DNA from 2 places in the Delftia sp. WY8 genome. Region 2 is predicted to be linked to the other one. Evidence: riboswitches for the same ligand, from Rfam matches in the RefSeq annotation. Region 2 holds a riboswitch; the other holds the start of a gene.
The links. Region 2 has a riboswitch for cobalamin ahead of G4D77_RS00265 (TonB-dependent receptor domain-containing protein). Riboswitches for the same ligand answer to the same signal wherever they lie in the genome.
Positions count from the first base shown of each region.

Region 1: it holds a riboswitch for cobalamin, as region 2 does, so the genes downstream of both, G4D77_RS21010 (TonB-dependent receptor) here and G4D77_RS00265 (TonB-dependent receptor domain-containing protein) in region 2, are expected to answer to the same signal.

Region 1 is NZ_CP049795.1:4,554,324-4,558,529, forward strand. It holds gene G4D77_RS21000 (YbaK/prolyl-tRNA synthetase associated domain-containing protein) at 25-516, shown strand; gene G4D77_RS21005 (CHAD domain-containing protein) at 586-1,467, shown strand; cobalamin riboswitch at 1,506-1,789, shown strand; gene G4D77_RS21010 (TonB-dependent receptor) at 1,919-4,150, shown strand; gene G4D77_RS21015 (ABC transporter substrate-binding protein) at 4,161-4,206, shown strand, end outside.
Region 2 is NZ_CP049795.1:69,878-74,083, reverse strand. It holds gene G4D77_RS00270 (ABC transporter substrate-binding protein) at 1-758, opposite strand, end outside; gene G4D77_RS00265 (TonB-dependent receptor domain-containing protein) at 764-2,677, opposite strand; cobalamin riboswitch at 2,748-2,973, opposite strand; gene G4D77_RS00260 (hypothetical protein) at 3,070-3,459, shown strand; gene G4D77_RS00255 (helix-turn-helix transcriptional regulator) at 3,485-3,676, shown strand; gene G4D77_RS00250 (sulfite exporter TauE/SafE family protein) at 3,686-4,206, opposite strand, start outside.

The DNA.
Region 1 (4,206 bases), 2.2 Mb from region 2:
TGTCCGTTTCTTGTGCTCCCTGCCATGTTCGACACCCTTGTTCACCTGCTGCAATCCCAGGACGCGCGCTTTCGCGTGATCGAGCACCCTGCCGAGGGCCGCTCCGACCTCGTCGCCGAAATCCGGGGCACGGCACCCGGCCAGGGTGCCAAGGCCATGCTCTGCAAGAGCCGCGATGCGTCCGGTGCGGGCGATCCCCAGCTGTTCCTGGCCGTGCTGCCCGGCGACCGTAAGCTGGACTTCAAGCGCCTGGCCCAGGCCGTGGGCGTGCGCAAGGCCACGCTGGCCTCGCCAGAGGAGGCCCAGGCCGCCACCGGCTGCGTGATGGGATCGGTGCCGCCGTTCTCCTTCAACCCGCAGGTGCGCCTGGTGGTGGACCCGGCACTGGTGGAGCGCTTTGCCGAGATCGCCTTCAATGCGGGCCGGCTGGACCGCTCCATCGTGCTGGACTCGGCCGACTATGTGCGCATTGCCCGGCCCGCGCTGCACAGCCTGAGCGGGGAGGGCGCCGATTGACCATGGATTGACCCTGGCGCGGGGCTGCGCCCACAATCGTCGGCAACGTCCACATCTCCTTGCCTGACCATGTCCACCCCTGCGAAGCAGCACCCTGACCGGCCCGATGCGGCCGGCTTTGTGCGTGCGGCGCTGGCTGCTGCCCTGGCCCAGGTGCAGTCGCATCTGGCGGTCTTGGAGGGCGGTGGCAGCGATGCCGAGACCATTCACCAGCTGCGCGTGGCCCTGCGGCGCCTGCGCACCGTGCTGCGTGAGTGCGCGGGGCTGGCGCCCGGCATGCGCGCCGAATGGGATGACCCCCTGGCCCAGGCCTTTGCGCAGTTGGGCACGCTGCGCGATGCCGATACGCTGGCCGATGTGGTGCGCCCGCTGCTGCAGGCCGCCCATGCGCCCCTGTGCGACTGGCAGGCGCCGCAGGCCGTGCAGGCGGATGCAGCCGCTGCCGTGCGCGAGCCGCCGTTCCTGCACGCGCTGGCCGAGATCCAGGCGCTGGCGCAGGCGCCGCAGGCAGAGCCATCGGCCCGTTTTGCCCACCTGTCCGCCGCAGGCACGCGCAAGTACCTGGCACGGCGGCTGGCGCGCCTGCACCGCCAGGTGCTGCGCGACGGCCGGCACTTCGACCGCCTGCCGCTGTCGCAGCAGCACCGCGTGCGCAAGCGGCTCAAGCGCCTGCGCTATCTGGCGGACTTTGCACGGGAATTCGCGCCCGGAATGTGGCCCGGCAAAAAGGGCCGGCGCTTTGCCGAGGCGCTGGTGCCCGCCCAGGACGCGCTGGGCCTGCACAACGACATGGCCGTGGCGGCCGAGCATTTCCATGCCGAGGCCGCGCGCGACCCGCGCGCCTGGTTCGCCGCCGGCTACCTGCAGGCCCGCCTGGCCACCAGCGCGCGCAGCAGCCGCCGCGCGCTGCGGGCGCTGGCCCGGGTGCCGGGCTTCTGGGCTGGGCGATAATCCGCCGCTGGCGCACCGCCGCAGCCCCTGGGCCGTGGCGGTGCGCTGTTGCTGAAGGTGCCTCATGCCGTTCACCGGCCAGGGGTTCAACGGGAAGCAGGTGCGCGATGCCATCGAGGTGGCCGCTCGCAATGCCTGCGCTGCCCCCGCAACGGTCAGCGGAATACAACTCCCCACGCTGGCGCGCCACCCACCGGTTGCGCGCCGCAAGCCACTGTGTCTGGACGGACATGGGAAGGCGGGGATGCCTGCTGCAGCGCGCCCACCCTGCGCGCCGCAGCGTTCCGCAAGCCCGGATACCGGCCTTCTGCATTGCTTTCGGACGCCGCGGGAGTGCGCCTGTCCGGTCCGGCCCCAGCCTGCGCTGGCGTGGCCGGCTCCGGCGTGCGCGCCGTGCGGCGTGGTTCAGACGATAGGCCCCACGGGTGACTGGGGCAGTTGGATTCAACGCATGCGCTTCGCTTCTTTGGCCGCCGATTGTTCCGGCCCCTTTCCCCTTCCTCCCTTCCTGCGCCCGGCCACCGCTGCGGCCGTGCTGGCCTGCTGCGCCGCGGCGGCCGGCGCCGCACAGGAACCGGCGGCCGGCAAAGCCGGTGCATCCGCCGACGATGCGCTGGACGCCGTCTTCGTGACCGCCACGGCGCGGCCCGAGGCGCGCAGCCGCATCGCGAGCACCACGCAGACCATCGACCGCGAGGCCATAGAGCGCTCCAGCGCGCGCTCGGTCACCGACCTGCTGGCCGAGAACGCCGTGGGCTTTCTCAGCGAATGGACGGCGGCCCAGACCTCGATGAACCTGCGCGGCGCCTCCACCGACGGCCAGGGGCGCGACTTCCGCAGCCAGGTGCTGGTGCTGGTCAACGGCCGGCGCGCGGGCACGGCCAACCTGTCCAAGCTCAGCCCCTCGGATGTGGAGCGCATCGAGATCGTGCGCGGCCCGTCCTCGGTGATCTACGGCAGCCAGGCCATGGGCGGGGTGGTCAACATCATCATGAAGACGGGAGCGACGGCGCCTGGCACGCGCGCCCAGGTCCAGGCCGGCTCGTGGGACCTGTGGCGCACCGATGCGCAGACGGCCGGCGCCAATGACCGCTTCGACTGGTACTTCGGCGTGAGCGCAGGCGGGCGCGGCGACTACGAGTCGGGCGACGGCGGCACGCGCATGGAGAACACGGGCTGGAAGCGGCGCGGCGCCAGCGGCGCCCTGGGCTGGCAGCTGCACGAGCTGCACCGCGTGGAGCTGCAGCTGCGCACGGACGGCATCTACAACGCGGGCTTTCGCGGATCGGGCGCCAACATCTACAGCCGCGACAACCGCAGCAACCGCTCGCTGGACCTGACCTACGAAGGCGCACTGCCCGGCCAGCGCCTGAGCTGGACGACCCACCTCTACAGCCTGGTCGATACCGATGAGTTCAACTGGGCATCGCCCGTGATCCGCTCGGGCAACAGCGCCGTGCCCGGCACGGCGCGCGACTACAACCACCGCCAGCTGGACGCCACGGGCCTGCGCTTTCAGCCGCGCCTGCGTGTCAGCCAGACCAATGACCTGCTGATGGGCTTCGACTGGGAGCGCAGCAAGCTGCGCTCCGACCGCCTGCGCGTGGCCATGCCGGGCGGCCCGGCGGGCCAGGTTGCGCCCTATGACAACAACCAGACCGAGCAGGTGCACGCGCTGTACGTCGAGGACGCGCAGACCCTGTTCGACGATCGCCTCACGCTGCGTGCCGGCCTGCGCAAGACCTGGGGCACGACGCGTTTCGACGATACGCCCAATCTCGCCCTGGCCCAGGCCAGCACGCGCGACTACGACAACCACACTTGGTCGGCCGGCGCCACCTGGAAGGCCACGGACCGGCTCACGCTGCGCGCTGCGGCCTCCACGGGTTTCCGCGCTCCCACGGCCACGGAGCTGGCTTCGGACTTCACGGCCGTCGGCGGTGGCCGCACCTTCGGCAACCCCAACCTCAAGCCCGAGACCAGCCGCCAGATCGAGGTCGGCGCCGCGCTGCAGCAGCCCGGCTGGCGCGTGGATGCGGCCCTGTTCCAGAACACCATCAGCGACCGCATCATCACCGTCTCGCGCGGGGCCACGACCAACACCTCGGACTACGCCAACAACGCGGCCGACATCGTGGCGCGCGGCCTGGAAATGCAGGCCGACATGGACCTGGCGCGGGCGCTGAACCTGACGGGCCACCAGCTCAAGGCCTGGGCTGGCGGCTACTACCACTTCAGCATGCGGGACAAGGGATCGCCAGCGTCGGCCAATACCGACAAGGTGCAGCGCATGTACCGCTACGAGGCCTCGGCCGGCGTGCGCTACGGCCAGGGCAGCGGGCGCCTGCAGGGCGACTGGAGCCTGCAGCTGTCCACGCTGCTGCGCGGTCCCATGTGGTACGACACGGAAGAGGCGCTGCTCATCCCGCAGGGCGAGCCCAGCAGCACCTTCATCCACCGCAAGGGCGCCTTCACCATCTGGAACCTGCGTGCCGACTACCGCGTGTCGCGCGGCGTCAAGCTGTTCGCAGCCGTCAACAACCTGTTCGACCTGAACCGCCATCCCATCTTCATCGCGCTGGACCGCGCGCCCTGCATCGCCAACCCGGCGTACCAGAACGGCGGCTGCGGAACGTCGATGGCCGGGCGCGAACTCATGGTCGGCCTGCAAGCAGAGTTTTGAGGACCATGGCATGAGGCAATCCAGCACCACGCGCCGCCAGTTGTTGCGCCAGGGCG
Region 2 (4,206 bases):
GATGGCGTCTGCGGCGTGTGGATGATGAGTTCCGGCTGCTGGCGCAGCACGTATTCGGGCGTGATTCGCGGAAAAGGGCCCAGGTTGGGCGGCAGCACATTGCGCGCGCCCAGGCGCTGCAGCAGTTGGCCTATGAAGGAGTCCGGCCCTGCCGCGTAAGGCGTGGCGTCCACTTCGAAATACACCTTCTGCCCGGCGGGCGCTTGCGCAGCCAGCGCCTTGGCCTGCTGGTCCACCTCGGCCTGCATGCGTGCCAGCAGGGCGTTGGCGCGCTGCACCTGCAGCAGCTGGTCGAGCTTGTGCAGTACCTGCTCCAGCTGCGCCATGTCGTTGGCGTCCAGTGCCAGCACGGGAATGCCGAAGCGCTCCAGCTGCGCGATGACGGGTGCGGAATACGCCATCAGCACCACGTCGGGCCTGAGCCGCACGGTGGCCTCGACCAGCGGGGCAAAAGTGTGGCCCAGCTTGGGCAGGGCGGCCACGCGGGCCGGGTGGTTGGAGAATTCGTCCACGCCCACGATGCGCTCGCAGGCGTCCAGCGCGCACAGCGATTCGGTCAGCGAGGGCAGCAGCGAGACGATGCGCTGCGGCACCCGCTCCAGGCGCACCTGGCGCCCGCGCATGTCGGTGACGGTGTAGGCAGTGGTTGCCCCGCCCGTTCCCGCATCCACCGCCTTTTGCGCGACGGCGCTGCCCGCGCAGGCCAGGGCGGCGATCAGCAGCAGAAGGCGGGGCAGGCGCACAAGCAGCAGGTGCATGGCGGTCAGGGCAGGGGAGTCCAGCGCACGCTGACGAACACGGTGCGGCCTGCGTTCGCATAGCCGCGCGTGGGGGCGTAGTCGCGGTCGGCGATGTTGTTGACGCGGGCCAGCAGCGTCCATTGCCTTGTCAGCTGGCGCTGGGCGTAGAGGTTGACCACGCCGTAGCCGCCCAGCTTGAAGGTGTTGGCCTCGTCGGCATAGCGGCCGCTGTAGAGCTGCGCTTCGCCGCCCAGCGTCCAGCCGGCCGCCTGGGTGTCGGCGTTGAGCTTGAGCATGCGCTTGGAGCGGTAGGGCAGCAGCTTGCCGGTCTCCAGGTTCTCGGGGTTCATGAAGTCCAGCGAGGCGCCCAGGTTGGCGCTGCCCAGGCGCGTGCTGCCCGCCAGCGTCAGGCCGGTGGTCTCCACGCTTTGCCAGTTGCGGTAGCAGTTGCAGGGAACGGCGCTGTTCCAGTCGTAGGTGATGAGGTTCTTGAACTTGTTGCGGTAGACCACGGCCGAGAGGCGGTTGGCACCGGCCGCATAGTGCAGGCCCGTTTCCACGTTGGTGCTGCTTTCGGGCTTGAGGTCGGCCGCCGCCTGGCCCGTGAAGCGCTCGTACAGCGTGGGCGTTCTGAAGGCCGTGCCGGCCGATGCCACCCAGCGCCAGCGCTCGTCGATCTGCAGGCCGTAGCCCAGGCCGCCCGTGGTCTTGTTCTGCTGGTCGCGCACCTGGTCGTGACGCAGGTTGGCGTCGAACTGGTGGCGGCCCTCGGTCAGGCGCCAGCCGGCCGACAGGGAGTTCTGCACGCGCCGGCTGTCGGTGTTCTGCGTCCAGGCGTATTGGGTGTCCAGCTTGTCCTCGCGGCGCTCCAGGTCGATGTTGAAACGGTGCTGGCCCAGCGTGAACAGGTTCTGCAGCAGGTAGTTGGTGGAGCGGCCCTTGGCGCTTTCGGGCGACTGGGTGTGGCGGTCGCTTTGGCTGTCGGTATGGGAGATCTGGACCACGCTTTTGTACATGGCGTTCCAGCCGGCCTGCCAGCGCAGGCTGCCGGTGGTGTTCTTGACCACGTCGTAGTCGTCGAACGGCGGCGGGCTCTGGTCGTAGTGGGTGCGCAGGCGGCTGTGCAGCAGGCTGGCGTCGATCTGGTGGATGCCCGTTTTGTAGCCCGCGTTCAGGCCCAGCGAGGTGTTGCTGTAGCCATCCTTGTCCGGGTTGGGCGAGAAGGTGTTGCCGGGGTAGACGTCGAAGCCGTCGCTGCGCTCGTCCGCCAGGTTCAAGCCATAGGTGAAGCCGTTGGCTCCGCCCTGGAATCCTGTGGCCAGCTTGCTGGTGCCCTGGTTGCCGATGCCGGCCTCGGCATAGGCGCGGGTCTGGCCGTCCGCCCGCTTGGTGAAGATCTGGATCACGCCGCCCATGGCGTCTGAGCCATAGATGGCGGCGGCCGGGCCGCGCAGCACTTCGATGCGCTCGATCTGCGCCAGCGGCAGGGTGGACCAGACCGCGCCACCCTGCAGCTCCTGCGAGCTGTAGCGCACGCCGTCGATGAACACGGCAGTGTGCTGGTTGCTGGTGCCGCGCAGGTAGACCGAGGTGACCTGGCCCGGCCCGCCGTTGCGGTTGATCTGCACGCCCGGCACCTGCACCAGCAGGTCGGCCACGCCCGTGGCGCCGCTGCGGGCAATGGTCTCGGCGTCGATCACGGTCATGTCGGCCGTGACGGTGCGCAGGGGCTGCTCGCTGCGCGAGGCGGTGACGACCACGGTATCGAGCTGGGAGGCCTGTGCGCGCTGCGCCTGTTGTGCCTGTTGTACCTGTGCTTGGGCCTGGCAGGCCAGCAGCGAGGCCGCAGCCAGGGCGGACAACGTGCGCAGTACGGGGAACGCCGAGGGCGAGCGAAGAGCGGCGCCAGGGGCGCGCGCGAGGGCGAGGGTGTGCATGGATGCGAGCCAGTTGCGCGCCAGCGACCCCGCCGGCACGGAAACCACAAAGACCGGCTGCGCTGCATGCGCGGCCGGCCGCCTGTTGGCCGGTATCCAGACTGGTGACGCACTCGCCAAGGCCTTCCCGGGCTGTACGCCCAGTGGCACGGGTTTGGCGGGGGCCGGTGCCATGCACGCGGCGTTTCACTCACTGTTGCGGGGGCAGTACATGCGGGCGGCTTTATCTGGCCGCCCCATGTTTCCCGTTTAACCGCAGCCCCTGGGGCTGCTGGCACCAACGGCGGCGATTGTACGGCGGGGCGTTCAGTGCCGATGTAAAGCTTGCTTGACATGCCCGCGGGTGGCATCGCACAATGTCAAGCATCCTTTACACATTGCGAGAGACTTCCATGAATCAAACAACGGTCACCAACCGCCGCTACCAGAAGGAGCTGGGATTTGCGCTGCTGCTCTACATGGCGCTGCTTGTGGGGGCGCTTTTGCTCAGCGCCGACATGCAGGCCGGGGCCCTGCGCACGGCCCTGCTGCTCAGCCCCATGCTGGCGTTTGCGCTGGCCGTGCGGGCCATCGTGCGGCTGGTTCGCGATACCGACGAGTTCCTGCGCAAGTCCATGCTGGAGCAGCTGGCGATTGCAGCGGCGGGCACGGCCGGCATCACCTTCACCTACGGATTCCTGGAAATGGCAGGGTTTCCCAAGCTCAGCATGTTCATGGTGTGGCCCTTGATGGGTGCGCTCTGGGTGGCTGCCTCGGTGGCCCACTGGCTGCGCAGCCGATGAGCTGTTCCGCCAAAGTGCCCCGCCCATGAAAAACATCATCCGTGAACTGCGCGCCGAGCGCGGCTGGAGCCAGGCTGCGCTGGCGGACCTGCTGGGCGTGTCGCGCCAGACCGTCAATGCCATAGAGACGGGCCGCTACGACCCCAGCCTGCCGCTGGCATTCGCCATTGCCCGGGTGTTCGAGACCCGGATCGAGGCGATCTTCCAGGAGGGTTGAGCGCAGCGCTCAGGCCACGATCATGACCAGCAGCACCAGGCCCAGCAGGGCCAGGTAGGCTTTGGCATGCAGGGCATCGGGAATGCGGCCGATCAGCGGGGCCGCCAGCCTGATGCCGGTCCACGATCCGGCCGTCAGCAACGCAAAGGCCTGCAGGTCCACATAGCCCACATGCCAGGGGCCCAGCCCCGCGCCCTGCGATGCCAGCATGTAGGCAGCGGTGCCCGCCACGGCCATGGGCAGGGACAGCGGGCTGGCCATGGCCGTGGCCGCCGCCATGCTGGCGCCGCGCCGGCGCATCAGCGGCACGGTCATCACGCTGCCGCCCACACCCAGGAAGGCTGCAATCGCGCCAATCGCCAAGCCTGCGGTGGCGGCGGGCCTGCGGCCCATGGGCTGCAATTGGGCGGCGGTGCCGTGCACGAAGCCCGGGCGCAGCAGCGCGTCGGCGATGGTCAGGGCCAGGTAGGCGATGAAGGCCCAGCGCACCCATTCCCCGCTGATCCAGGTGGCGGCCGCCGCGCCTGCCA